One region of the Paenibacillus sp. ClWae2A genome, then DNA from elsewhere that is predicted to be linked to it. Evidence: riboswitches for the same ligand, from Rfam matches in the RefSeq annotation. Region 1 holds a riboswitch; the other holds the start of a gene.
The links. A riboswitch is a leader RNA that binds a small molecule or an ion and turns the genes downstream of it on or off. The one in region 1 is predicted to bind glycine.

Region 1 (15,546 bases):
ATCTCCAGACAAGCTTCCTTATCTTCACGTTTGGCATTGCCTGTAACTGCGATGATTGGAGGTATGCGATCCCGTGGAATTAGGCGGTGTAACAGGTCTGTCGCCTTCAGTCCATCCATCACCGGCATATGAATATCCATCAGGACAATATCATAAGCATTCTGAGAGATGGCATCAATCGCTTCTACGCCATTAGTACACACATCTGCATGGTATCCGAGCTTCTCCAGATATTCTCGCAAAATCTTACGGTTCACTGGATGATCCTCCGCCACCAGAATACGCATGGCGACCCTGTCACTCTGACGTGTACGATCATGATGGAACTGACTTGCTGTCTGTTCTGCTGAAGCATCTACACTCGCCGCTGGAACAGCAAACCGGAAGGTTGATCCTTCCCCTTCTATACTCTCGACACTGATACTGCCTCCCATGATCTCCACGAGTCGCTTGGAGATGACCAGTCCCAGTCCGGTACCACCATATTTGCGGTTAATCACCGGATGCAGTTGAGAGAAGGACTGGAACAACTGATCCAGCTTGTCAGCCGGGATGCCAATTCCCGTATCTTGCACCGCAAAATCAAGAACACTGTCTTCAGGCTTTCTGCCCTTGATAATATCCACGGCAACCTCAATGCTTCCCTGATCTGTGAACTTGAGCGCATTGCCAACCAAGTTCACCAGAATCTGCCGGATACGTATGGCGTCACCAACCATGAACTCAGGGATGCTCGGATTGAGACGATATCTGATCTCCAGATGTTTCTCATCTGCAAGCGGTTTAAACAGTTCGGCAACCTGTTCCAGCATCTTGCGTAATGCAAATGGTTCATAAGCCAGTGCCATTTTCCCGGATTCCAGCTTACTGAAGTCCAAAATATCATTAAGGATGTTCAGCAGAGCATCGCCGCTGTCTCGAATAATCTCGGCATATTCACGCTGCTCTTCCGATAAATCGGTACCGATCAACAATTCTGTCATCCCCACGATCCCGTTCATCGGTGTCCGGATCTCATGGCTAACCATTGACAGAAATTCTGACTTGGCCTGAGCTGCCAGCTCAGCTGTTTCTTTGGCACGTACAATTTCACGTTCGCCAGTCACATCATTAAATACAACCACAGCACCCTGAATCTGTCCCTGTTCAATAATCGGCGTCACCTGATACTGCACCAGAAAGCTGCTGCCATCTTTACGCCAGAACACATCTTCCTTGATTGAACGTATCTGTCCATCCAACACGGTCATGTGGATCGGGCATTCTTCTTGTGGCAAATGACTTCCGTCTGCACGGGTGTGATGGATGATGGGATGTGAGTTTTTTCCAATGAATTCTTTCGCCTCATAACCGAACATCGAAGCTGCTGCTGGATTCATAAACATGGTGATTCCATCCGCATCCAAACCAAATATTCCTTCCGTAACCGTGTTGAGAATCAGCTCATGTTGCTTGCTGAGCTCCTGAATCCGTTCCGTGTATTCCTTGCGCTCGGTAATATCGGACACGATCCCATAGACGCCCACCATTTCCTTATCCACAATAATGGGCACATTCGTAACAGATACTTCAATCTTCCGACCACTTGAATTAACGACTCGGGTCTCATAATATTGCGGTTCGCCTTGCTTCACCATGTCAAAATAATGTTTGCCATATTGCACTTCGCATTTATCCAGATTGGATAAAAAAGATTGGCCAATAAGCTTATTGCGCGAAATATCCAACATTTGCACCAGTTTGCTGTTCACTGCGCTGTATTTACCTTCCAGATTCAATGAATACACAGCTGCCGGGTTATGTTCGAACAACGATCTGTATCGCTGACGGCTTTCCCGAAGACGTCTTTCCGCATCTTTATGCTGGGTGATATCCCTGCTGATGCTTACAATCTGGGTAGTCTTCCCACGTTCTCCGGCCACAGGTTTCGCCAATGTCTCCATCCAGATATAATGTCCCTTCTTGTGCAACACACGCATCTTGCAGCCATTGCCGATCTTGGAAAGATCCATAGAGTCCGGATAATCTCCCGGATAACAATAATCCTTGAAGGACTTTCCTATGACTTCCTCCGGCTTATAACCCAGTAAGGTGTACACGGAAGGGGAAACGTATAATAACTCGCCATCCGTAGCACAAGTTGTAATCAGATCTTGTGCATGGTCAGCCAGCACCTGATATTTCTCCTGTGCCTCCTTAAGCTCACGTTGCACTTCCAGGATATCGGTAACATCTTTGGCAATGCCATAGATTCCTACAACTTCTTTTCCCTCCGTTATAGGCACATACGTTATCTCTGCCTGTTTCAGGGAACCATCTTTATGATAAAAAGTAATGGGATTACTGACTGAACGTCCAGCCAGTACCTCTTTAATGTATTGTTTGCGTGAATTTTCACTGTCCGGAGGACAGATCTCACTCTGATTCATACGAATCAAGTCATCCAGTGTATACCCAGATATCCGCTCTACCGAGGGATTAGCATCAATATAGTTTCCATGGATGTCCATTACATAAATGGCATCCGGATGGTTAAAAAACAGTGATTGGTAAGAACTTCCCTCAGAAATAATGCGCTTCAGGGTTTCCGTTTTATTAATATCCAAGGCTTACCCCTCTTTTCTCAGCCACTTTCTTCATCTAACAGCAGGGATTAATTATCCCTTACAAAAATGGGCCTACCCTCGAATAACCATGTAAGCCTGCCTAGAAACAGCTTTTTTTATTTTACCAGATTCTCGTCTCATTTTGCTTACAATCTATGATCCAATTCACATGATGTGTGATGTAATACTTGGAATTTTGATTTTACGTAGGAGGCGTCTTCAAAGGCAAGCAAGTTATACAAGGATCAATGTAAGCCTCTCACAAACTTGAAGTTCAAGGCAGCTGATTCTGGCGAAAAGAACATCAGACACGTTAATCCCCATAAATCTCCTGATATAAACGCTGCAAACGGTTGTTTCATTGGATATAACATGTCTCAAGTTCCTTAGATTTCTGGGATCACTTCAAATCCTTGAATAAGACTCCTCAAATTTGTTAGCACTCTTACGATGCCTCGATGTAAAAATAACGATACAATTTGTATCAAAAAGGCTATAATCGTTAAAAAACGTTTTTCGACTACGGAGAGGACGGATGAATCATGCTGCCCAACAGAGTTAAAATTGCTTACGGTAAACTAAGAGGCTTGGCCATCTTTGGTAAAATTCAGCCCGCTATGGGCCTGCTGCCACGAATTCGGGGTAAGGTTTATCTGAATAGATTGGGTGACTTGCAGGTGGGAAAGCGACTTAACATCATAGGCAAACCTTGGGGAACCCAGTTAACCGTGGTCAAGGGCGCGCGATTAACGATTGGCGATGACGTCATGATTAATGCCGGTGTGGGGATTGCCGCTAACGTTGAAGTGACCATCGGCAATAACGTCATGATTGGTCCTCGAACAAGCATATTTGACAGTGCCTATCACCGGATTGACTCTCTGGATGACGGGAGCCAGACTGCCAAGCGAATTGTGATTCAGGATAATGTCTGGATCGGTACAGGCGCGCTCATTCTGCCCGGAGTGACCATTGGCAGAAATGCAGTCGTGGCAGCAGGAAGTACGGTAACCAAAGATGTACCCGAAAATACACTTGTAGCCGGGGCACCAGCCAAAATCATTCGGGAGCTGACCATTCATGATGGGTGGGTAAGACATTAGAAAAAATCCTCCTGAAGCATACATACAATAGAGCTTTGCATGTTTTGCTTAAAGAGGATTTTGATCTACGATAACCAAGTGCGTAATGGATTATTCAGATTTCTTTTTTTGCAAAATACATCATGCCGATTCCAATAAAAATAACAGCACTGCCTCCGACAACTGCCAGCATTGTCATCAGTGGTACATTATAGGCTCCGAAACCTCCCCCATCCATTGGTGTCATCAGAATCATCGGTTGTGCCCATGGATAATACGGCCCATATGTAGCCGAGTTTACGATAAGAATATTCGGCACTGTCAGTGCAAAATTCAGCGCGAGCGGTGCGGCAAAGCTGCTCCACACCAGGGAAACAAACATCTGCAAGGCAGACAAGGGTACACAGGCCAGCAACCCAAGCAGCAGTTTGCTCGCCAAGAATCCCCAAGGTACCGGCATCGTAATGCCGTGAACCATGCCTGCCAGCAGAATGGACATCAGCAACAATACTTGCGTACCCGCCAGAAGCATGAGTACAATCGTCAGCTTACCTGCATATACACCTGAACGTGTGAGTGGCAAAACCAGCATCTGTTTCCACCCTCCCCCTGCATGTTCGAAACGGCAGACAAAGGACGTAAACACACCAGTCAGCATCGGTAACAATAACAATCCGTGCAGGAAAACCATCGTGGTCATCAATACCTGCCAATTCCCCGATGGCGTGGACAACAGTCCGATGAGCAGCGCAATGAGTGGACTCAGCAGAATCAGGAGCCATATGGGTGACTTGCCCATTTTCAATCGTTCAGCGGACAAAATTCGGAAGTACGTTGTCGCAAAGCTCATATCAGGCCACATCCTTCCGGCTAAAATGCACCATACCTATCAACAGGATCAATATCCCAAGACCTGCTCCCATGCCTGCATAGAGGTATGGATTGGGCCCATTCCAGGCCATCTGTGCCCATGCGAGCGGAAAGCTCGGTGAGATACTGAGCGAGAACATGCCCGTTATCGCGAGAACGATGCCCAGGGTGACGGGAAGCGCCTGATTTTTGTTAACCATCGTAAGCCACAACTCCAGTGACAACACCGGAAGTGCACCAGCCAAAGGCAATAGCCCCAGCTTGATCGCATGTGTCCAAGGGATCTCACTGGCATGGAATCCGAGGATCAGACCCAGACCTACAATTCCTGCGGTTAGCAGCAGGCAGGAGATCACCAGCAGCACACAAGCAAGCAAGAACTTGGCTAAATACACGGCTGGTCTGGAAATCGGCATCGCGAGCAACTGTTTCCACGATCCCTGTTCATGCTCAACATTAGCAATCATGGAGCTGAGAATGGTTGCTCCCAGCATCAGAGACAAGGGCACAAAGACAACCACATTGCCCAATAATCCGCCCCACAGGTTATCTGCATACTGCTCTTTCAGATAGTCCAACCGTAAGCCAAAATTAAGCGCCTGCATCGCTGTCAATCCAAGAGGGGCCAGAAAGACAAGAAACCAGATCCCTTTCCCCCGAATCTTGAGCCAGTCTGACGATAATGCACGCCCGGTCATATGGAAGCCCCCTCGCCAATGACCCGCATGAACAGATCTTCCAGCGACTGACGCTGTTCCTCTACACGATACACATCATGATCCTGCTCAATTAATCGGCGCACAAGCAGTGCCACTGAACTGTTATCCATATAAGGGAACGTTAACGCAGATCCTTGTCGCTGGCCAAATTGCCCCTGTTCTCTCGCCAGCTTCATAGCCTCTTCCGGCTCGGAAACCGTTAACCGGATAGAGCTACCCGTCTGACTATGCAGACTTGCGATGGTATCCTGAAGCACCATCTTGCCTTCACGGATAATACCAACGCGGCTTGCCATCTGTTCGACTTCACTCAGCAAGTGGCTGGAAACCAGAACGGTAATGCCATGTTCCAGAGGCATGCGTTTGATCAGTTCCCGAATCTCCTGAATGCCGGCAGGATCAAGCCCATTCGTTGGCTCGTCCAGAATCAGCAGCTCCGGTTCACCCAGTAAAGCGCTGGCAATCCCCAGACGTTGCTTCATCCCAAGGGAATACCCCTTCACTGAACGTTTGGCATCCTTAGTAAGATCTACAATGGATAGCACTTCAGCAATTCTTGATTTCGGGACATTGATAATGCGGCGCAAGGTTTCCAGATTCTCTACTGCGTTCAGATGTCCGTAATAGGACGGGTATTCGACCAATGAGCCCACACGGCGCAGAATATCCATGCGATCCTTGCGGATATCCTTGTCAAAGATACGGATCACGCCTTTGGTTGGTTTAATTAAGCCGAGAAGCATGCGAATCGTTGTTGTTTTGCCGGCACCGTTGGGACCGAGGAAGCCGTAAATATCTCCCTTTTTAATATGCAGATCAAGTTCACGGACCGCTGCACGGTCCCGGTATGTTTTCCATAAATTCGCCGTTTGAATAATATTTTCACTCACTGTATGATCACCTCGGAACTATCGTAACCTTCCAAGGTTAAAGCCAAAGTAGTCTCTAGTTTAAGTTTAGTTTAAAAAAGCTATCTCAGCGGTTGGTTGTTTCCACTGTTTCCCTTACCACTGTAGATATATGTCTGGACACCCGCATCGGAACTGTCTACCCGCTTGCGCAGTCCCATCTCACGAATCAACAGATCTACAATGGATAAGCCCAGACCTGTGCCTTTGGTGTCGGAATCCTGTTGCATTCCCGGACCCCGATCCTGAATAACGATGGCTGTCTCACCCTGAATCTCCTGGGTCGATATGCCAATATACTTCCCGCTGGCAGCATGTCGGATCACGTTCTGGAACAGATTATCGAGAATACGGCGCATGCCCTGTTCATCCATATGCCAGATCAGCGGTTCCTCTGGCAGGTCAATATCAATTTCAAATTGCTCTTTCTCCCAGACCGGGTACCAGGCCGCCGCCGTTTCCCTGACAATCCGCAGCATATCTTTCTCTTCCAGCTTCAGCGTATATTTCCCGCTTGTGAGCAAATTGTAGGATAACATGTTGTCAATGAGCCCACCGAGGTCCTCCATCTTCGATTCCATGCGATGTAATGAACGGTCACCTTGCTCGCTCAGCTCTTCCTTGTGCAAAGCATGCATATGTCCACGAATCACCGTTAGCGGGGTACGCAGATCATGGGAGAGCCCGGCAATGAGACGTTTGCGTAATTGTTCTTCCTCGCGTTCACGCTGGCGGCTGTTGGACAGTTGATACACCATCTGGTTAAATGATTCCTCCAGTTGACCAATTTCGTCTGACCGGCGGATATCTACCGGAAGCGGGATGCCCTCCTTGCCCGTGGTCATCATGGCCGTCTGCAAACGAATAAGTCGTTTGCGAATGCGTGCGAAGAAGAGAATCGACATCATGATGAAGCTCAGAAAGATGATGATCATGACAATGCCGAGATACAGGAGCTCCATCGGCCAGTTACTCTGTGTCATTTGCAGAAGTGATCGGGGCACTTCAATGATCATGAAGCCCTGTCCTTTGTCCTGTTCAGCCCCGCCAATATATGCAACTACAGTCAATGGATCGCGAAAGGAAGCTTCTTTCATGAATTGTATTGTGTTGTTCACATTCCATATGGCTGGAATTCGAGTCTCTGCCGTTTGCCCGGAGTCCAGTGACCATCTCAATGTTGTGTCTGTCCTGCCGTCCGGGGATGTGGATTTCTGAATGGTTACACCCTCACCACCGATAATGAAGAGGGTTTCACCGTTAGCATTCACACGATACATGGAAGATTTGGGATAAGATGCATGTAATTGCTCCAAACGGGCCTTAATTTCCTCATCTGAAGCACCATCTAGATTTTCTGCTTCACGCGACCAGAGGTTACTGATCCGGGTAACATCACCATAGGGTGCCGTTTGATTCGTATTTGTGTTATTCACCACGACCACATAAATGATGGATATGATCGGCAGAACGACGGGCACGAATAATACGGCCGCCAGAATCAGGATGATATATCTGGACATCAAGGACCGCCCAAAGCGTAGCTTGCCCTGCTTGGTTTGCTTATGCTTAGGATCTATGCGCGGTTCTCCTTTCCATTCTCCATTCATCGTCTTCCTTGCTCTGAACCGTCGGATCATGGCTTCTTCACACGATATCCCACACCGCGGACCGTCTGAATAACGACCGGATTGGCCGGATCAAGCTCCAGCTTTTCGCGTAGATGTCGAATATGTACCATCAAAGTCTTGTCTCCATCCAGATAGGGCTCGTTCCAGACGGCTTCATAGATCTGCTCTTTGGTTCGAATCATGCCCATATGTCGTAGCAGATAGGCGAAGATGTGGAACTGTTTTCCCGATAAAACAATCTCATCCCCCGTCTCCTCATTGACGATCCGGTTGTCCTTCTCATAGATGGAGAGATGATCCAGCTTCAGAGCTGAATCCGATGAGACCGCAGTTCCCGCCTTACGCAGTTGGACCTCAATTCGCGCTGCCAATTCATCGGGATGAAATGGTTTGGTGACATAGTCATCGGCAAAATCAAGACCATGCAATTTGTCGTCAATGGACGTTCTGGCCGAGAGCATGACAATGGGCACGGCGGGATGTTCTTTTTTCAGTCGCTGGCCCACCGTAAATCCATCCAGCCCGGGCAGCATGACATCCAGAATAATGAGTGAGCAACCAACAGCAGCCTCCGCTGCACCTTCGCCACTGCCCAGCCATACCACCTCATAACCGCGCTCCTCCAGATCGGCTCTGACCCAAGTCGCAATTTCCGTATCATCTTCAATATATAACAGTTTGGTTTTCATCCGAATATTCGTTTCCTTTCTGTCCCCATTGGGTTAATGATATATCTGAGCATCATCATAATAAAAGCTGTCTATAACATATGGATTCATGTCTTGTTGAAACAATGTTGAATTCCTATACGTGACCACACATGCTAATTATAACTTATCCATTAACGTGGAGGATTGTTATATCAATCAAGTCTACCAAGTACATATCAGTTCTACACCTGACGGGAGGAATTTCATTATGCTGCTGGAAGCCATCTATCATCAACCGAAACGAAACTGGGCCTATGCCTATGACCAAGATACAATCCACCTGCGCCTGCGTGCCAAAAAGAATGATCTGACCGAGGTACATGCCCTGACCGGGGATAAATATGCGTGGGATGCAACCAAAGCGCTGGTTCCCTTAACGAAGTTCACCTCTGACTCCATGTTCGATTATTACGAGGGTGAGGTGAAACCTCCCTACCACCGATTGAAGTACACTTTTCTGCTCAAAAACGGAGACGAACAGATCTGGATGACCGAGACGGACTTCCAGAAAGAAGAACCGGACGATCCGGGTCGTATGTTCCAGTTCCCTTATATTCATGCCGGAGCTGTATTCACACCCCCTGCATGGGTTAAGGATGCCGTGTTCTATCAAATTTTTCCAGAACGATTTGCCAACGGCAACCCGGATATTAGTCCAGAAAAGGTAGAGCCGTGGGGTGGCGAGCCGACACCTTTCAATTTCTTCGGCGGTGACCTTCAGGGCGTGATCGACCACCTGGATTACATCAGCGATCTTGGCATTAATGCGATCTACTTCACACCCATCTTCGAAGCCACCACCAATCACAAATACGATACCGAAGACTACCTGCGGGTAGATCGGCATTTTGGTGATGCAGATACCGTGAAACGACTTGTCGAGCTGTGCCATGCACGTGGAATTCGCGTACTTCTGGATGCTGTGTTCAACCATTCCGGGAAGACATTTGCGCCGTTTGTGGATGTGCAGAAGAACGGAGAACAATCCAAATACAAGGACTGGTTCCATGTACATGAATTCCCGCTGGACGTGAAGGAAGGCATTCCTACCTATGAGACCTTCGGATTCGAAGCGCACATGCCAAAGCTGAATACGGAGAATGCCGAGGTGAAGGCCTATCTGCTGGAGGTTGCCGAGTACTGGATCAAGGAAGTGGGTGCGGACGGATGGCGACTGGATGTGGCAGACGAAGTGGATGATGCATTCTGGCGTGATTTCCGCCGTGTAGTCAAAGCCGCTAATCCGGATGCCTATATTCTGGGGGAAGTATGGAACGAGTCTTCTTCCTGGCTGCAAGGCGACCAGTTCGATGCGTCTATGAACTATCCGTTTACCGATGCCGTGAATGCTTTCTTTGTGAAAAATACGATGCACGCCGAACAGTTCGCGAACTCCATCGGGCGACAGTTGTCCCGTTACCCGCTTCAGGCCAGCGAAGTGGCGTTTAATTTGCTGGACAGCCACGATACCCCGCGGCTGCTCACGCTGTGTGAAGGTGACCAGCGCAAGATGAAGCTGGCTGCGTTGTTCCAGTTCAGTTATATGGGTGCTCCGTGCATCTATTACGGAGACGAGATTGGCATGGACGGCGAACATGATCCGGGCTGCCGTAAATGCATGGAATGGGATGAAGCGAAGCAGGACCGAGAGCTGTTCGACTTTTATCAGAAACTGATCGCCCTGCGTCATGCTCATCCTGCCCTGCGTGCAGAAGGCACCGTTCGTTTCTTGCAGGCTCGTCCTGATGGCAGCCAACTGGTATTTGAGCGGCAAAATGAGGAGGAACGCATTCTGGTTCTGTTCAATCGATCAGAAGAGACGGCTATTGTCGAGCTGGAGGCTGGTGACGAGGAATGGACCGAGTTATTCGGCGGAAACCATCGTACCGCCAAGGAAGATGGCGTGCTCGCCATTGAACTGCCCGCGTATGGATATGCCGTACTGAGTACTAGTCTCACATAAACACCAAGATGTATTTGCTTTTATGCAAGACCGGACATGGGTGCACTTCATCGGAATATAAAAACCAAATAGGCGCTCACAGACCTGTTCCGGATCTGATGAGTGCCTATTTGATTTTGACGTTATTCATTATGACCATGGATTACTCTGGCTGAACCAGCTGTTCCTTGAGCAACTGGATGGTGGCCTCATATTGTACAAGCCCCACTTGCAGACACAGACGCTGTGCAGGCGAAATGTGTTCACCGAATTCTTCCATCTGGCGCTGAAGTTCAGCATATAACAATTCCTTGCGCTTCAACTGGGTCGAGATCCAACCCGTTACGGTATCTTCATCCGCCAACTCTCCGAAGTACAAACGCATCAGAAAATCAGAACGAAATACCTCAGCTTCCAAAGGACTCATTAAATAGGCGTGAAATTGCGCTGCTCCTTCAGGGGTCAATGAATACACGTTCTTATCAGGTTTCCCTTCCTGCTTCACCGATTCCTTAGTCAGCAATCCTGACTTTTCCATCTTCGCAAGTGTAGGATATATGGTGCCAAAGCTGGCATCAAAGAAAAATGAAAAATATTGTTCAAAGTACTGCTTGATCTCGTATCCGGAACTTGGCTGATTGTGCAGTATTCCGAGGATGACATGCTGCGTGTTCATCGGTGTACCGCTCCTTTCCATTCCCCTTAACGTATCACAATCAGTACCCCTTGTTCAATGATCAGATGACGAAACGGTTGCTTTCAGTGCAACAGGCACAGCAGCAGGCTGGTCCTCCCTACGAGCTTCAGAACGTACCGGGCCGGAGCGTCTGATCCAGGTGCAAAGCGCACCCAGAGTCAGTGTTACACCACCGATTACGGCGAGCAACATCGCATCCCGGCCGATTCCGTTTCCTCCGAGCACAAGGTTCATCATCCCTTCTACAGCATAAGTCGCTGGGAGATAATGACCGATAAATTGGTAGAACTCAGGCATTACATCTCGCGGAATCGTTGATCCCGAGGACAGCATAAGCAGAGGTAACAGCGCACTGTTTAACCAAGCTCCAGCATTGCCAAGCAACAGCAAACTCAATTGAGCCATGAATAGAAAAGATATGGTGATTAGTAACTGGAACAGCCATAACATGAACCAACCGTCTGCTGATGATACCCCCATAATGTGCATCATACCCGAGCCAACGAGCGAAACGATAAATGCCGCACCAAGATTAACGATGTTACGTGCCCAGAAGCGCTCCCATTTCCCTGCCCTGCCACTCAGTTCACCAGAAACCTTTTGCAGATTCATGGTTAGCAACATCGCTCCGGTAAACGTAGCCGTTACAATCAACATCGGTACCATCGAGGAAGCAAAATTATCAACAGGATTCTGCCGCTCCACCTCTGCCTCAACACGTGAAGATAACCCCAGCGCCAACGCATCGGCCTGATCAGCAGTCATACCGGATTGATTCAGCACTCCGTGAATAGCCTCCTGTTGTACTTCACGGTTCAATGTCGCTGTAACTTGTGCGGCTACGTTCTGCATCACACTTTTCACGGTAGCCACATTCGATTCGTTCATCACATACTTAACTGCCATCGGCTTCGACAAGTCTTCTGCCTGCTGCATGAAACCTGATGGAATCTCAATGATCATGTATACATCCCGGTCCGTTAACATCTGTCTCGCTTCTTGTATCGATTCAGATGGTTTGATCTCGAAATTCAGACCCGCTGCCAAAGACTCGGCCAAAGGCTCAGCTGCAGCCCCGTCTTCATTCACAATAGTTACAGCTAGCTCAGTCATTCTCTCATTAACGTGATCGTATCCACTAAGCCAGATGATGTTAAAAAACACCTGAAACAGCACGGCCGTAATTAAACCCACAATAGTAGCTCCATTTTTCAAAAACAGCAGACTCGTCTGGATAATTCCTTTCATTCTATCCATCTCCTTTAGTTTTGTTTCGCCTTATATATATCAAGTTGATATATAACATTTGTTAATATATCAACTTGATATATAGATCGTCAATATTTTTATTTTTCTTTGTTGGATAAAGACAAAAAAAGCCGATACCTCTCTTCACTAGGAAGATTGGTATCGGCTTTTCATATCACGCAGGGAGCTCTACTTCAACTGTAATAATCAAGGCTCAAGGTTCCACGGGTTAGCGTTAGATTTAATTCATATCAATCCCTGTTACACCTTAGGTTCTACATCATTTCCAGCAGGGGACTTTGGCTCAGGCTCGGCACGCTTTGCCTTTGGTTTAGCCAGCTTCTGCATCATTTTGCGGCCTGTTGGCGTTTGGGCCAACCCGCCCTGGGCTGTCTCCCGGTGGCGGCTCGGCATCGCACTGCCTACTTCCAGCATGACGTCGATGACTTCATCTGACGGAATGGCACTACGCACTCCGGCCAGGGCCATGTCAGCCGCAGCCAGCGCCGTAACTGCACCCAGTCCATTACGGACGATGCACGGAATTTCAACGAGGCCTGCGACCGGATCGCAGATCAGGCCCAGTGTATTTTTTAACGCCAAGCCTACGGCATGAACGACCTGCTCCGGTGTACCTCCACGCAGTTCAACCATGGCACCCGCAGCCATGCCAATCGCGGAACCCACTTCCGCCTGACAGCCACCTTCCGCACCTGAGATAAATGAATTGTTGGCAATAACATAACCAATTGCTCCCGCACAGAACAACCCGTTCACCAAATGTTCGTCCGTCCAGCCAAACCGCTCCTGTGAACTGATAAACACACCCGGGATAATGCCGCAGGAACCTGCCGTTGGTGTTGCCACAATCCGGCCCATGGAGGCATTCACTTCAGATACACACAGGGCATACGCCATGGCAAGTGCGGAAGCATCACCTGAGCAAGTCTCACCCTTGCGAATGTACTCGGCCATTTTTTTACCGTCTCCACCTGTTAATCCACTGCGTGATGTTGTATCTTCCGTTAACCCTTTGCGTACCGCTTCCTTCATCACCTGATAATATTCAGACATCTGCTTCACAACATCCGCTTCCGGTGTATTGGTCTCCTGAACCTGCTCCTCGATCATTAGCTGAGCGATGGTTTTGGATTCTGCTGTACAGATCGTATTCAGCTCGTGCAAATGTTTAAACCGCATCCGAATCAACTCCTCTCTTCAAATCGATAACACGAATGTCCAGCACATGGTCCAGCTCCTTTAGACGCTTGAGCATATCAGGATTAGGCACACCATCCATTTCCATCGCGGTAAGTGCTTCGCCATCACGGGCTTTCCGGTCCACCTGCATATAGCCGATGTTAACCCCGGATGAACTGATCGTGGACGTTACCGACGCAAGCACCCCTGCTTTGTCTGCATGCCGCAGAACAAGTGTCGGAAACTCACCACTAATCTGAACACGAAAATCATTCATCGAATGCACCGATACACTACCACCACCAATGGATGCACCGATCAAGGAGCAGGCACGTTCTCCATGCCACAACTCAATTTTGACCGTATTTGGATGAGGAGCAGGCAGGCCACTTGTATAAAACTCAACCTCCATGCCCGCTTCCTCTGCGTATCGCTCCGCATCCGGGATACGTGGATCGTCTGTGACATAGTCCAGCAGACCGCCGATCAGTGCCAGATCTGTTCCGTGCCCCTGATACGTATCAGCGAATGAACCGTATAACGTCAGCCGGGCACGTTCAGGCGTACACCCTAGCCACTGACGAGCAATTCTCCCTAACCTTGCTGCTCCAGCTGTATGTGAACTTGAAGGCCCCGTCATCGACGGACCAATAATTGAGAAAACATCTTTAAATCGCACCTTGTAACCCTCCATTAATAATCATGATTCATATTTGTAAAATGTATTCGTCATTTCGATCCAGGAGTTCCATCCACAATGTCCCTTATTTTGGATATGATGACATCAAAAAAGGACAGCAGAAGGCCTTAGGCCCTCTCTCTGTCCTCGATACCTGAGAGTTTCACGATCAGCAGTGTCTCACGACAAGGTGCACTGCCTGTGGTTACAGACAAGGTCACCGGAATGACTGATCATATACCCCTTGGGTGGCGCAGTTCGCGCACTCTCCAGAGTTGCGTCCAACGATGGTACATTTACCTGAGAGATTAACCACTGCACCGGGTGCGCAGCAGCTTGCTCCTTCGGTGCCTGAACACTAGCCATTTTGCTCAGCTAACTCAGGTCTCTCCCGCTCGTTATCATCCGCTGTATTATCTTAATTTGATTCTTAATCGGAATGGTACATTTCTAAATTTTTGATCGTGTATACCCATAGAGTAATGTACAATATCATATATGTCAACAAAAGTAACGTGTAATTACCATAAGTCCAATGTCTATTTTAACTGAAGCGAATAGCATTCACATTTCTCACTTCCGCTGAGGCACTCGTGACGTTGCTGGTTGTCGTAAATTCAATACTTATCGTATATGCGTTAGTCGTTGTCGCAGGAGAAGTATCCACGTAAGTGTTAGAAGAAAGAAACCTCAACGTTCCCGCAGCATTCCCGGTCCTTGAGAGTTGCAATTGATTAATTAGAACTCCGTTACGCCTCAGGTTAATGTTATACGCAATACTCCAGTTAGACCCTACAACTACTGCTACTTGTGTACTATTATCGATTTTAACGCGTTGACCTGCCACCACGGGTACATTGAGGGTCTGAATGGTTGTTTCACCGGTCAATGGAAGAGGCAACGCCGTTGTCTGACTATCAGCAAACAGGGAAGAATCTGCAGGAGCAGCTGCTGCTGTCGATCCGGTAGCTCCTGTTGCACCAGTGGCCCCGGTCGCTCCCGTTGCTCCCGTTACACCAGCTGTCCCGGCTGTTCCCGTCACGCCTGTCGCTCCTGTAGCCCCAGTGGTTCCGGTCGCTCCCGTTGCTCCGGTTACACCAGCCGTCCCGGTTGTTCCCGTCACGCCTGTCGCTCCTGTAACCCCAGTGGCTCCGGTCGCTCCCGTTGCTCCGGTTACACCAGCCGTCCCGGTTGTTCCCGTCACGCCTGTCGCTCCTGTAACCCCAGTGGCTCCGGTCGCTCCCGTTACGCCTG
Region 2 (15,546 bases), on a different contig from region 1:
ATTGTGCCCCAACCGACTTCTTTCCAGATGGATTGTCCGACAATCATCGTTCGGAACCATCCGGGTTCAAGCAGGAACGCCACTTTTTGTCCTGTCAGGTTATAAAGCAATTCATTAATCGCACCACCCTCAGTTGTGAACAGCATGTAGAACACACCGACAACAACAACCCAGGAAACAAAGTGTGGAACGTAGACAAGGGTTTGTACAAATCGTTTGAAACGTTCACGGCGAACTTCATTCATCATGAGTGCCAGTACAATTGGCAGTGGGAAAAAGAACACAATGTTATAAATGGCAAGTAAAAACGTATTTCGAAATAATGTCCAGAACTGCGGTTCTCCGAAGAAACGCTGAAAATGTTTGAACCCTACCCAGTCACTCCCCAAGATACCCTTGTAAGGGGTGTAATCCTGAAAAGCCATCGTGATGCCATACATGGGTATGTATTTGAAAATAACAAAGTAAAGCACACCCGGTATTAACATGATATACAGCCACCGGTTTTTGATAATGTCCCTCCACAGCAGGTTTTTGTCACTGCGGGTAGCGGGCCGTGTTCGAGCCGCCGTTTCGGCTTTCATATTGTCTTCCTCCCCACATTGGAAACGATTACAAAATATCACTTCCTGAATTCATGTCTTCATTGTGGAGGATAAACGAATGACTGGCTATCGTCTCGTTTTAGCCTTTTATTTTTCCTTGTGTAGCAAGGGTTTAGCTCATTTCCCTCACAGAATCTAAAGGCATAATGAACTGCTTTCAACCTCCATATTCCTGTCTTAACTTCATGGAGAAAAGCAGTCTTCTTCCTTCATCCGAACATGAAAAAGCCTGCCTGCCATGGCAGGCAGAGCAGGTTTGTTTTATCGCTGCTGCTCCCGGTACTTGCCGGGGGTTGTTCCTGTGATTTTGCGAAACGTACGGATAAATGCGGTTGGATTGGTATAGTTTAATTTCTCGGCAATCTCCGATATTTTCAGATTCGTTGTTTGCAGCCAGGTCTTCGCTTTTTCCATACGATACTCTGCAAGATATTCCGTAAAATTGACTCCAGCTTCCTTCTTGAATACCCGACTTAGATAGACAGGGTGAAAATTAAGCTCAGCGGCACAGGCTTCCAGTGACAATTCACGATCGTAACGTTCCTCGATCAAACGAATCATACGTCTCGCAATATTCATGTATTGGGATTCTTCCTGTTCACGCCAGAAACGGATGACTGGCAGGAACAGCCGCTTGCGGAACCAATTGGTCATTTCGTCCAATGTGGACAACTTCAGCAAATGTGACATGGATGCTTTTTCACCCAGTACTTCGGCCACATCCCCGCCCTGCTCTTGCACAAGCTGATATACACGGGACAATAACTGAACCATAATGACGGGGTATTCACTGAAATGAAGTTTTTTGTCTGCAAGCAGTCCCAAATATTGCTTAAAGTAGGCGTCCGTTTTCTCTTCATCTCCTTGCTTGAGCGCAGAAGCGAGCTGATCCTCAATCATGCGTAACTGGGTATACAACGCGGCCTCCATCTGACCACGTGGCTGTATATCCTCGTAATGCAAAATAATACGGCTGCCCAGACTTACCCGACCTTGCAGAGCCTCGCGACTCTCCTGAACCGCTCTGGGCGTATCTCCGATACAAGCATAGGAACGACTGATGCCGATACTTACGGGCAGATTCAGATAAGTCACGACACGTTCGCGAATCCAGTCTGCCTGGGTATGCATCCATTCCTTCAGCTTCACCTCATCCGTCAGTTCGGAGGCAAGAACGGTGACCTGAGCATCATCCAGCATGACCGGGGTGAAGCGAACTGCTGAAGGAAGGAGCTCACCTACCATATTGTTGACAGCAAACAGCAGCAGATCGCGATCCTGTTCCTCATATCGGGTGCCTTCCAAGGTATCGATCTGGAGCATGAGTACACCAAGACTCGCCCACCCTGTAGGGAAATCGTACAATTCTCCCTGATATCTGAAATCTTCTTCCGAGATTTTGCCTGTTAACAGTTTGGTCATAAAAAACTCCTGTAGGTGCACATGCTGCCCCTTCATCTGCTCACGCATCGTTTTCTCCGAACTGAACAAGGTTGACAATTGCTCCTCAATATAGATAAATTCATCCTGACGGCGTCCTGACGGAGTAACTGGAGAATCTAACCCCTTCGTAAATTGCAGCAGTCTGGAAATCGGTGAGTACATCCGCCGACTACCGTATATGGCGACCAATCCCGTTACACATAACATGACTAGTGTAGCGACACCGGTAACCAATGCAATTTTCTGTGACTGGGCCGTGATCTGTCCAAGAGATACAACGGACACGTATAACCAGCCATTGAGTGGAGATTGCCTATAACTAACCGCCACTTGATTACCTTCCACCTCCGCACTGAAGAAACCCTCCGGCTGGCCTGTCGTTTGCACCATTTCATGAATTTCCTTATTCAGCGCGTCATATTTCCCGCCTTGCTGCATATCGTTCAGAAAATACTTCTGCTCCCGATCCAGAACGTACATATCTCCAGAATTCGTATTTCGGCTCAAATATGTACTCAGTTCCGTATCGGCGATATCAATCACAAGAAATCCCTTTGGTTTCACATTGGTTGGTATCATCGGGATTTTGAATACCATACTGACCACATTATCCGATGATATAAGGGTAGGTGCCTGTTCGGGTGTTAGTTCACCCATACCTGCTGACACAGGTACACTTTCTTTGGCTGAACTGGCATTCTGAGTGACCCAGAAAAGGCTGTTGGTATAGCTTAGGTAGGAGCCAATTCGGTCTCGAATGCTGAAATCATCCAATTTGCCAAAAGAACGCATCGAAACGACCCAATCTTCATCCAGATTAACCAGATAAGCTTGGTCAATGTTCGTAACCGCTTGCAAGTTGTTAAATCCGGATGTCAGATCACGAATCTCCTGAAATTCGCTGCTGTCCAACGGTTTCTTCATCGCTTGTAGTACCAGAGGCGAATTGACATACTGGATGGATGATAATTGCAGGCTGCGCAGAACTTGTTCTACCCGCATCTGGGTCTGATGCAATATCTGAAGATTGCTCTCACGCACTTTCTGTTCAATGTCACGTGATGCAATCGTATACGAGACCGAACCAATAACAATGACCGGAAGGGCTCCGAGGATCAGGGTAAAGCAGAGCAAACGCAATAAATACTTAGGCAAGAAGAGCATCCTCCTTTGTACGTATGTTTATTAAATTAAATCGCTTTCATTGGATTATTTTACTATTCTTATTTTAAAACCCATTCTTATTCAAGTCCACTCATTTATTCTAAGGTTGACTTCAAACCAATTTCCAGTTTATATTGGTTGCATATTCCTCAATCAAAGGAGAGATTTTTAATGTCGGTGAATGTTCTTAACTAACCAAGTTTCATATTCAGGAGTTTGGCCTTTCATTGCGCTTGTGCCCATATGGCATACGTGTATTTCATGATGCGCCAGATCCCTGTACTTAGTTAAGAACAGCGGATATCATAAATCGCCTCCGGGATTGTCATTGTCCGGGTCTATTTCCGCGCTGAGTTCAGCGCGGATTTTTTAATAGGACCTGTAGTGGACTCTGCTTTCCCATACGTTTAGGGCGGAGAATGACGTTTGTTCATTCTCCGCCCTTTTTGCGTTTTCCAGGAATATGTTTCAGCGCGTCAACTGAAATCCCAATTGAATTCAAGGAGAGATTACGCATGAATGAAAACACATTAAACAGTTTAGGCTATCCACAAATTCAAAAAAATGTTGCAGACTGCGCCCTGTCTTATCTGGGCAAACGTTATGCGAGAGAACTAAAACCGTTGGTAGATGCTCACCTTATTCGGATTCGCCTGGAAGAAACAGCAGAAGCCGCTGCGTTGATTCGCTTCGGGGCCAGTGTCCCCCTCCCTTCACTCGACGGAATGGAAACCATTATGGATCTGCTTGGCACCGGTTATCTATTCAGTGAACGCGACTTCAGTCATCTCGCTCAGTTCCTGCGGAGCTGTGCACAACTGATGAAATACATGGAGGGCAAATCCGAGGCCGCTCCCACCGTCAGTCGTTATGCAGCATCCATGATTCTAATCGAACCTTTGCTGAGTGAGATCGAGCGTTGCATCCATAGTGGACGCATTCAGGATCAGGCGAGCAAGGAACTGATTCGAATTCGTAAAAAAATAACGGTAAATGCGGAACGCATGAAACGAAAACTTGATTCTCTAGTGAGTAAACATCGCTCCATTATGCAGGAACATGTCATCAGCCAACGGGGAGGAAGAACGGTTCTGCCCATTAAGAAAGAGTTCCGTAAACAGGTGAAAGGCAGTGTACTGGATGAATCCGGAAGCGGGCAAACCGTATATATCGAACCTGTTGAATTAGTAAGTTTACAGATGGAATTGGCCGCTCTACAAGCGGAGGAGTCCCGAGAGGAGATGAGAATCCTCGGTGATTTAACCTCCCTGGCCGAATCGTATAACCGTGAAATCGTCCTCAACACCGAAACGGTAGGTGTATTGGACTTCCTGTTTGCCAAAGCCAAATATGCAGCCACCATGGATGGACGTACCGTTCGAGTCAATACACAAGGCCAAATCAGCCTTCAACGTGCACGTCATCCGTTCATGGGTTCTTCCATGGTTCCCCTTGATTTTGCCATCGGCAGAACGTACTCGTCGCTCATTATTACGGGCCCGAATACCGGTGGTAAAACGGTCGCACTCAAAACGCTAGGTTTGCTAACCCTGATGATGCAATCCGGTTTGCTTATTCCGGTAGAAGAAGGTGGCGAGATGGCTGTTTATAACGAGGTAGCGGTTGATATTGGTGATGGGCAGAGTTTGGAACAAGCACTCAGTACATTCTCCGCACATATTCGCAATATGATTGGCATACTGGAACAGGCCAATACGTCAACTCTGGTGCTCATTGATGAGATGGCTTCCGGGACAGATCCCGGTGAAGGCGTCGGACTTTCTATCGCCATGCTGGAGGAACTTCACAGCCGCGGAGCAACCGTTGTGGCAACAACACATTTTGGTGAAATCAAACATTTTGCTGCTGCCACCCCAGGATTCGAAAATGCCCGTATGGAATTTGACACCGTTTCTCTCCAGCCGCTGTATCGATTGCTTATCGGAGAAGCTGGTGAGAGCTATGCTTATTCCATCGCATTGAAACTGGGCATGCCACAGCGAATAATCGAGCGATCCAAGTCCCTGTCCGATCAAAGTATTTCAAGAGATCGTACATTCGTGTTCACATCACCCCCTTTGGAAACTCCGGCCCTGACACCTGATCGTTCCGTTACAGAAGCAGACGGCCCAGCAGAGTTATCCAAGCGGAATCAGTCGAAGCATTCAAAGGATTCAATCGCTCTCCACAAAAAGACAACAACCAGAGAGTCCGATTCTCCTGCTCCTGCCAAAACTTTTCGCAAAGGAGATCGGGTGTATGCGGCCTATCTTAATCAGTCGGGCATCGTCTGTGATGTGGAGGATAGCCGTGGAAATATCGGGGTCATGCTACGTGGACACAAAGTTAAAATCCATAAGAAACGCCTGACCCTGCATATATCTGCCAATGAGCTATATCCGGGTGACGATTATGACTTGGACATTGTGCTAGAAACAAAGGAAAATCGAAAGAAGCGTAAGTTGATGGGACGCAAACATGTGGAAGGTCTGCAAATCGAATTACCGCCTGAAGAATAGCCGATGGGAGAAACAGATGTGGTGAACTGGAAGTCATATTTACAGAGTGAAATCCATAATCACCGGCGTATTTCTGTTATACTGGGACCAGTATGTTTACTTCAGCTCGTAGCTATTCCACAGGGAGGGAAGAACCCCATGTCTGCAGAACAAGACGATCAAGAGCACATCCATATCGATGTTCTTGTCTGCCCGTTATGCGGCGAAGCTAATCGCTGTTCCTACGCCGCAGGACATCCTCATTCGGAATGTTGGTGTAACCGGGCTACTTTTCCCGAGGGTGTATTCGACCGCATTCCGGCAGAGCAGCGCCGAAAATCGTGTATATGTCAACGCTGTTTGGATGAATATACCGATAAAAGACAACCAAAAGAAGAGCCACACAGTTAACAACTGTATGGCTCTTCTTCATCATGCATCATCTATACTGTTAGCTGGCTACCACTGTTCTTACATTTGGTTATACTGGGCAACAGCCTGTTCAAGCACCGGATGATGCTCATCCATGGACGTATAATGGTGGAGGGTTGCTGTAATCCCCTTCTCGCGGATCATGCCCTGCAGTTCAACTGCTTCCGGATCATCGGAGACGTCGAACTTGCAGGCTGCTGCCATGCCCATAGTCAGATAGGTCGTTTCGGTTCCATCCGCATAGGCCTGAAGGGCCGGGCGAACCAGACGATCATTTTGAGACAACTTGCGCAGCGGGGAACGACCAACTCGAGTAACCTCATCGGTAAGATACGGGTTGACGAACCGTCCCAATATTTTGACAATATACTGCTCATGCTCTTCCGGGTTGAATGCAAAACGCTTTACCAGAACTTTTCCCGTTTCCTGCAGAGCACCGTAGACAATCGATTTCACCTTTTCATCGGCAATAGCCTTCTGAATTGTGTCATACCCGTGTACATTACCAATATACGCTGCAACGCAGTGTCCTGTATTAACAGTGAACAGCTTTCGTTCGATATACGGCTCCAGATCATCGACATATAGAATGCCCTCAACCGGTTTGAATGCAGGAGCCATCTGGGAACGATCCACCACCCACTCGTAAAAAGGCTCAACCTGTACATGCAAAGGGTCTTCATGATGCTGAATAGGCACAATCCTGTCTACGGCCGAGTCGGGAAAATAAATGTACTGATCTGCAAGGGAACGCACTTCTTCATTGAGCAGAGCATATACATGCTCTTTCAACTGTGTACTGGCTCCAATGGCGTTCTCACAAGCAATAATGTGAAGCGGGTTTTGAGCAGGACCGGAATTCAATCTTTTCTCAAGTCCTTTCGCAATACCTGGTGCAATATGTTTCAGCACACCCACGCCCACTGCAGTTGTAATCAGATCTGCTTCCACAACAGTTTGGGCAACCGTCTCCAGTTGGGTTCCATCGATTGCATTTACACCTGTGACGGTCTCCTGATCCTTGCTCTCGTTAGCCAGTTCCACCGTATATTGCCCCCGTTGCTGAAGAGCGGTTACCAAGGTCTGATTCACGTCGGAGAAAACCACCTCATAGCCAGCACGGGAGAGGATCAATCCGATAAACCCGCGTCCAATGTTACCTGCGCCAAAGTGTAGGGCTTTCATAGCTCCATTTCACTTTCCAGAATTGCGATAACTTCTTCGGCTGTTTTTGCCAGACGCAAGGCCTCCATATTCTCATCCTCAGCACAGATCACCGCGATGCTAGTCAAGATCTCCATATGTTCCCCGCCTTGAGCCGCGATACCAATGACCATATAAGCCTTTTCTTCGCCAAAATCAACACCCTGTGGATACTGAATGACAGAGATACCTGTGGATAAAATGAAAGCTTTGGATTCCTTTGTACCGTGCGGAATAGCCAGGCCGTTCCCTACATAGGTCGAGACAATCTCTTCACGTTCAATCATCTTCTCAATGTACTCAGCGGTAATATGTCCCGCATCCTTCAGAATCTGTCCAGCCATGCGAATCGCTTCGTATTTGTCCTGAGCCGTCGCATTCATGATGACTTTATCTGTTGTTAACATACTCATAATGGTTGACCTCCAATTTCGGTTTTACTACGATAAAATCCAACAAGTTCCTGGGACAGGTAATGAATGAGTTCATCCCTGATTCCCTTTTCCAGCAATGTAATCATTTCTTCCTGCAATAACAGGGCGCTGATCTCACTGAGAACCTCCAGGCTTTCCTTGGATAATTCTCTGGGACCAAGCATCAAGAGGACATGGGTAACTCCTGCCGGATCATCCGGCGTACGAAGAAGTGGCTCAGTGAGTTGAAACAAGCTAATGGACGGCCTGTAAATCCCCTCACTGCGTGTATGAAACAGCGCAAGTCTTGTGCCGGGAATCTTCTGACTCCCCACTGCTTCACGTGCCTCCAACCGTTTTGCGATCTCCCCCGGTTCCTTCAACACACCAGTTCCATGGAGTACGTTGCACATCGCATACACCGATTTATAGAATCCGATATCCTGGTTATCCAGCGGATAAACCTGAAACTTACCAATAATTCGGACGATTTCAACTAAAATAGCTTCCATTCCATCAGGGTCAGAGTAACGACTTGTCGTCTGAACCTCTGTTTCACGGGGCTTATTATGCTGTCGTTGTAATGTTGTTGTTCGGATAAAATGACGCAGACGTTCGCTCTCTTCCGCAGTAAGCAGTGGACTCACTTTGTAATACTGATGCTCATCCATCGGCAGATCCACAGTAGATAAGACAAGATCATATTGATCTGTAGGTATCCGGGCAGCCTCGTACCAGGACACGCTATCCATGATCCGAATCTCGGGAATCTCCTTGGATAATCGGCTGGAAAGCATGCGTGATGATCCAATTCCGCTTGTACACACGATGATCGCTCTGATCTCCCGTTTCAATGCACGTAACCTCTCGATGGAAGCTCCAAAATGCATGACCAGGAAACCAATTTCCTCATCAGGAACTTCTGTACCTGGCCAAGCTTGATGCACGGATTTTTTGACATCTTCAAAAAGTGAATCATAATCCTTGCGAATCTGCTGCAAAAGCGGATTACGAATCATCTGTTGTCCTTCAATTCGCTCCATTACAGGTTGCATATGACCAAGCAAACCTTCACGAAGCAAACGATCCTCATGAAAGGCGTAATGTGTCCTCGCCTGCATCTGATCAATCAGTGAATGTACCCTGTCCAGTAAAATCAAGTCGTCTATTGGCAACAGCCGCGAAGAGTGAATCCGCTGCTCTGTCTCAATTAATAGTCTATGAAAATAAGCTTGCTCATCTTGGGAGAATGTCAGCCCCAGCTCGGTCGATAACACACCACACAAGCGGGAAGCCATATAAGGTGGAACCTTCATTTCATCCTGCTCTGCGACTTCATCTCCCTTGTTCTCCAGGGGAGGTATACGGCCAATGCCAAAGCCTTTACGAATACGTACAACCGCTACGGATAATTGAATCAGCAGCTTCATGTATTGCCGTTCCGGGATGTTCTCCAGCCATTCGATATCTGGTTGCCATAACGCATTCTCGACCGTAAGCACATCACCGTGCCCAATCATATCCAACAGTTTTTGGTTTGCGATGGAGCCTCCCTGTTCTGGCTGTCTTCCGAATAGGTCGGACTCATCCAGAAATTCGAGAGCAAGTGCAGCTATGGCTGTGCGATGAATCGTCTCACTTCCGTTAATCTTGACGCCATATCCACGTCTGCGAACCAGCTTCAGTCCCGCCTGACGAATTCGTGACTCCAGATCGTCCAGATCAGTGGTTACGGTGGATACGGTCACTTTCAGATCCGAAGCCAAGGCGAGTAACTTTACAGGCTCCGGTTCATCCAGCAGGATGCAAAGCATGAAGAGCTTACGCTCTTCCGGCGTAAACTCTACATATTCTTTACCCTCTAGTTGCTGGCGCAATATAGCCAGATCATCGGAACCAGCATCAATTCGGATACCGGTTCCTGATTTTTTTTCCAGCCTCATGCCCAAAGGTTCAAGCCATTGTTCAATCATTTGCAGCTCCCGGTGAACCGTTCGGGTACTGACCTTTACTTCAACGGCGATTTCGCCAGCAGTTACTTCATGTGGATGCTCCAGCAGGAACTCCACGATTTCACGTTGTCTTTTGGTAATACTCATATCTCAGCCTCCGGCTCAGGGAAAACGAATGCGTGCAATTACTTTAGACGTTCAACGAGCGCATCGTATTCCGGGCTTTTTAGGAAGTTGTCGATGGATATATGTTCTGCGTTCGGCGCAACGGAGCGGGCACGATCGGTTAATATTTGTTGTGTGATGACCACATCTGCATCCGGCGGGATATCACTGATAGCCGTATTGGTCACCGTAACGTCAATCCCCTCTGCCTTCATCTTCTTGCGTAGAATGGAAGCACCCATGGCGCTCGACCCCATCCCTGCATCACAGGAGAATACAATTTTCTTCACGTCTGTTTTGACTGTAGAAGAAGCCGTATCTGCGGCTCTGTCTGCTTCACGATGGTTAGCCGTAATGCCAGCGTTTGGAACGGTTCCTTGACTCTTCATATCTTTCATCCGACTGGATGCGGACTCCAGATCTTCGTCCTTTTGTTTACCCGTTTTCAGCAACACTGCTGCTACCAGGAAGGAAACGACGGCTGCTACAAGCACCCCTGCGAGCATTGGCAGATATCCACCTTTCGGTGTTAAGAGGAAATAAGCGATAATACTACCCGGTGATGGTGCTGAAACAAGTCCTGCTCCAGTGAGCATGAATGTTAATGTACCTGCGACGCCACCCGCAATTGCGGCAAGAATCAGAATCGGTCTCATCAAAATGTAAGGGAAGTAGATCTCATGAATTCCCCCGAAGAAATGAATGATAACGGCACCTGGTGCAGAAGATTTGGCCATTCCGCGTCCGAAGAAACAGTAAGCAAGCAAGATACCAAGTCCCGGACCCGGGTTCGATTCAAGCATGTATAATACGGATTGCCCTAACTCTCTCGCTTGATCTGTTGCAATTGGTGTCAGAATCCCGTGGTTGATTGCATTGTTCAGGAACAATACTTTACCTGGTTCAATGATTAGGTTGACCAGCGGCAGCAAACCAAGATTCATTAAGCCTTGTACCCCGGCAGATAATACTTTGCTAATTGCTTCTACAGCAGGCCCGATGCCCAGTAGCGCAAAAATCCCCAAGATCCCGCCAATAATACCGGCTGAAAAGTTGTTAACCAGCATTTCAAATCCGGCTCTAACTTTACCTTCGATCGATTTATCAAACTTTTTGATGATCCATGCTGCCAGTGGTCCGGCAATCATGGCACCTAGGAACATCGGGATATCACTACCCACGATGACCCCGATGGTCATAATGGCACCCACGACACCACCACGCTGACCATGCACCATCGTACCCCCGGTGTAACCAATTAACAGTGGCAGCAAATATTTGATCATCGGATCGACTAGCTGCGCAAGCGTCTCGTTAGGGAACCAGCCTGTTGGAATGAACAGAGCCGTAATTAATCCCCAGGCGATAAACGCTCCCATATTCGGCATGACCATACCACTCAGGAATCGGCCAAAACGCTGAACACCTACCCGTAGCCCACCTTTGGAATTGGACGATTGGTCCAAATTACTCATTGTATTATCCTCCTTGGATCAAGTGATTATGATTTATGAAAGGGGTATCATTTCTCCCCTGCTGTAATCCTAAGCGAGAATGCTCTCCTGTTCAATGAAATGAAAGCGTACTTTCGTCATGAACAATGATGACAACATTAGGTTATGTAATCGTTTTAATGGATGCATAATGGCTGAACCCATTGGTACACAAGGCTTTTCTTGCCTATGACTTTTATCATTTCCAAAATCAATTTCTAACCTATAGCTTGGTCTAATCAGGCGATTCACATCCACAATCTGCTTCAATCCGCATTGGAAACCATTCTCGGAAAGCACAAAAAAACCTGTGCAAGCCTCAGGCTCACACAGGTCGAAACAATATGAAGTTCATTTCAATTCATTATAAAATATATGTTAATAAGTACAAGTTCGTTGATACTATTCTTCCGTATGTTTACGATACGCGTCTGCATTCATCAATGTAGACAATGCTGCTGTCAGATCTCCCTCAACACGGATTTCAATCATCCAGCCTTCCTCGTATGGAGAGCTGTTGACAAGTTCAGGGGAGTCCTGCAACGAATCATTCACTGCAATAATTGAACCAGTGACGGGAGAAAACAAGTCCGAAACCGTTTTGACCGATTCGATCGTTCCAATGCTGTCCTCTGCTTTTACATTGGTTTCAAGGTCAGGCAATTCCACAAACACAATGTCACCCAGCTGATGCTGCGCGAACTCGGTAATGCCAATACGTACAGTATCCTCCCCTACGGTTTGCACCCATTCGTGCTCTTCACTGTACAGGAAATCACTTTTCAATTCGCTCATCGATATCCGCCTCGCTTTTCATTAAATGAGTGCATGCGTTCTTTGACCTTAACCTTTTTCCCAGAACATAGCGTATGATATTTTTGATTCAAATGTCAAGATACCTCACAATTTATTTATTGATCACCTCTAAATCCTGTAACCCGATTACACTCTTTCTTCATATACTGGTGAATATTAGAATAGTAAGCGTAGTCTTTTTAAATACACGAACAATAACATTTAAGATAAATTAAATATTCGGTTTTTAGTTATGATCTATGACATCGTTCTTGACATCGGTAGTGGATTCACGTTTTAATGAGAGGAGTAAATGTGTTTATTGGACTATGTTATACCCGCGGATGAATGTAAAGGGAGAGATTACCCGTGACACCCGATTCGGGATGTACATGAGGTAACGCCGAAGGAGTAAACCACCGATAAGCGGGGGTGAATCTCTCAGGCAAAAGGACTTTTACGGGACGCAACTCTGGAGAGCATCTATTCGCCCTGAGCGGGCGTTATGATCACCCAAGGGGAAACCTGCTGCACAAGGCAGCGGGGTAACTCTCAGGTACAAGGGACAGAGCCTTAGAATACAGCGTGCTACTTGGCATGCCGATTCTTTGGCCTGTCCTTTTCCTTTTTCCCAAAAAACGAAAAACAGGATTCAGATCAGCGCTGCCATAGCTGCCTTACCATACTTATCTACTAAAAATCTCTGCTGAAAAATTTAAAAATACCCTGGTTCATTGATCCACGATTGTATATCCGGCCGGCTGACGGCCCATGACGAGGTGATTTGATGTCCGATTTGCTTAGAACACCACTCTTCCCACTCTATCAGCAATACGAAGGCGTACGGTGCATTGATTTTGGAGGCTGGGAGCTTCCGGTACAATTTAGCGGAATCCAGAAAGAACATGAAGCGGTGCGTGAGCGTGCTGGACTGTTTGATGTATCCCATATGGGCGAATTCACAGTACAGGGTGAGCAGGCTGAAGTTTTTTTGCAACAAATGATGACCAATGATGTGACCACGCTCGTTCCGGGTCAAGCCCAGTACACCCTGATGTGTTACCCAGATGGCGGTGTGGTGGATGATCTGCTCGTGTATAAGCTGGAAGATCAGCATTATATGCTCGTTGTTAACGCCTCTAACATCGACAAGGATTGGGCGTGGCTGCAAGAGCACTTGATCCCTGGCGTGAGCATGACCAACGATTCGGAGCAGACGGCGCTGCTCGCCTTGCAAGGACCACTGGCTGTAGACATTATCGGGAAAGTTACAGATACGGATGTATCCTCGATTGAGCCTTTCCATTTTGTACAGCAGGCAGAGGTATGCGGCGTTAAATTACTGTTGTCCCGTACCGGTTATACCGGTGAGGACGGCTTTGAACTATATGTACCTGCGGACCAGGCTGCTGCGGTGTGGAATGGATTAATGCAAGCCGGTGAAGGTCACGGACTCGTACCAACCGGACTTGGTGCCCGGGATACACTGCGCTTTGAAGCAAGGCTCCCCCTGTATGGACAGGAATTGTCGGCAACCATCTCTCCACTCGAAGCTGGCGTAGGTATGTTTGTGAAGCTGAATGCGGGACCTTTTATCGGACACGAAGCCTTGTTACAGCAAAAAAATGACGGGCCTGCCCGCAAATTGGTCGGCATCGAAGTGCTGGAGCGCGGTATTCCCCGCCCTCATTATCCGATTTACGCCGAAGGCGTACAGATTGGCGAAGTTACTACAGGCACACAATCACCTACATTGAAGCGTAATCTGGGGCTTGCTCTCATCGACAGTAAATACGCTGCGCTGGGAACCCCGCTTGAGATTGAGATCCGCGGCAAGAAACTAAAAGCCGAGGTCGTGAAGACCCCTTTTCATAAACGGACACGTACGTCAAAGACACCTACTCAAGGAGCTGACCAAGCATGAGCAAGCACCGTTACATTCCCATGACTGAGCAAGATCAGAGCGCCATGCTCGCAACCATCGGTGTGGATACGCTGGAGGAACTGTTTCAGGACATTCCAAAAGAGATCCGTTATCAGGGAGAGCTGCCTGTATCCTCCAAACTCGATGAATATGCACTGACACGTCACATGTCCAAACAAGCTGGTGCCAACGCCAATTTCGAAACACACGCCAGCTTCCTCGGCGCAGGCATATATGATCATCATGTTCCTTCCGTCATCAATCATGTCATTTCCCGTTCCGAGTTCTACACTGCCTACACACCTTATCAGCCTGAGATCAGCCAAGGTGAACTACAGGCCATTTTCGAATTTCAATCCTACATCTGTGAATTAACAGGTATGGCTGTAGCCAATGCCAGCATGTATGACGGCGCAACTGCCTTTGCAGAAGCCGGTAATCTGGCCGCAGCAGCAACACGTCGCAAACAGCTTATCGTATCCCGTACCGTTCATCCGGAAGCCCGTCAGGTATTGCAGGCGTATGCGCATGGATTGAGCCTCGAAATTGTCGAGATTGGTTATAAGGATGGAGCCACTGATTGGGATGCCCTGCAAGCTGCCATATCGGACGATACCGCTGCTGTCATGATCCAGAGTCCAAACTTCTTTGGTGCTGTGGAAAATGTAAAACAAGCGGCTGACCTCGCGCATGCGCACAAAGGCCTGCTCGTTGTAAGTGCTAACCCGCTATCGCTGGGTCTGCTGGAAGCCCCAGGCAAGCTGGGTGCCGACATCGTTGTTGGCGATGCGCAGCCCCTCGGTATCGCCGCTTCACTCGGCGGCCCGACATGCGGATATTTCGCCGTATCCCAGCCTCATATGCGCCGAATTCCTGGCCGAATTGTAGGCCAGACAACCGATCGCAATGGCAAACGTGGATTTGTACTCACACTGCAAGCACGTGAGCAGCATATCCGCCGCGAAAAGGCGACCTCCAACATCTGTTCCAACCAAGCTTTGCTTGCACTCAGCGCATCTGTGTACATGTCCATCATGGGTAAACAGGGCATGATCGATGTCGCGGATCTGAATTTGCAAAAGAGTCATTACACCCTCAATACATTAACTGCGATTCCTGGAGTTAGCCTTACTTTTAATGCACCAACATTTAATGAGTTTGTTATTAAGCTTCCTGAAGGAACAGACTTGGATACTCTTCAGTTGAAACTGCTGGATGCAGGCTTTATTGGTGGCTACGAACTCGGACGTGATTATCCGGAGCTTGCCGGACATATGCTGATGGCTGTTACGGAACGGCGCACTAAGGAAGAGATTGACGAATTCGCACGTGCATTGGAGGGATCGCTGTGACTCAGGAAACGACGACGACAACGACAACATCGGTACAAGGACAGTCGGAAACAGGTACCTCTGTCTCCAATTCGGTTCAACCTGAGACTGTTACAACATGTAGTACG

Region 2: another riboswitch for glycine. It lies ahead of gcvT (glycine cleavage system aminomethyltransferase GcvT); the one in region 1 lies ahead of sdaAB (L-serine ammonia-lyase, iron-sulfur-dependent subunit beta).

What each region holds. Positions count from the first base shown of each region.
Region 1 covers NZ_JAULSQ010000013.1:162,275-177,820, forward strand. Annotated here, with positions in the region: gene QVE09_RS26625 (PAS domain S-box protein) at 1-2,606, opposite strand, end outside; gene QVE09_RS26630 (acyltransferase) at 3,149-3,709, shown strand; gene QVE09_RS26635 (ABC transporter permease) at 3,804-4,538, opposite strand; gene QVE09_RS26640 (ABC transporter permease) at 4,540-5,256, opposite strand; gene QVE09_RS26645 (ABC transporter ATP-binding protein) at 5,253-6,167, opposite strand; gene QVE09_RS26650 (HAMP domain-containing sensor histidine kinase) at 6,248-7,708, opposite strand; gene QVE09_RS26655 (response regulator transcription factor) at 7,822-8,505, opposite strand; gene QVE09_RS26660 (alpha-glycosidase) at 8,735-10,489, shown strand; gene QVE09_RS26665 (helix-turn-helix transcriptional regulator) at 10,632-11,144, opposite strand; gene QVE09_RS26670 (YhgE/Pip domain-containing protein) at 11,199-12,413, opposite strand; gene sdaAA (L-serine ammonia-lyase, iron-sulfur-dependent, subunit alpha) at 12,675-13,613, opposite strand; gene sdaAB (L-serine ammonia-lyase, iron-sulfur-dependent subunit beta) at 13,603-14,292, opposite strand; glycine riboswitch at 14,432-14,567, opposite strand; glycine riboswitch at 14,572-14,696, opposite strand; partial or broken gene QVE09_RS26685 (collagen-like triple helix repeat-containing protein) at 14,837-15,546, opposite strand, start outside.
Region 2 covers NZ_JAULSQ010000008.1:91,091-106,636, reverse strand. Annotated here, with positions in the region: gene QVE09_RS21715 (ABC transporter permease) at 1-584, opposite strand, end outside; gene QVE09_RS21710 (AraC family transcriptional regulator) at 867-3,203, opposite strand; gene QVE09_RS21705 (endonuclease MutS2) at 3,728-5,731, shown strand; gene QVE09_RS21700 (cysteine-rich CWC family protein) at 5,870-6,121, shown strand; gene QVE09_RS21695 (mannitol-1-phosphate 5-dehydrogenase) at 6,182-7,327, opposite strand; gene QVE09_RS21690 (PTS mannitol transporter subunit IIA) at 7,324-7,758, opposite strand; gene QVE09_RS21685 (BglG family transcription antiterminator) at 7,755-9,857, opposite strand; gene QVE09_RS21680 (PTS mannitol transporter subunit IIBC) at 9,896-11,350, opposite strand; gene gcvH (glycine cleavage system protein GcvH) at 11,771-12,163, opposite strand; glycine riboswitch at 12,508-12,630, shown strand; glycine riboswitch at 12,634-12,734, shown strand; gene gcvT (glycine cleavage system aminomethyltransferase GcvT) at 12,951-14,087, shown strand; gene gcvPA (aminomethyl-transferring glycine dehydrogenase subunit GcvPA) at 14,084-15,439, shown strand.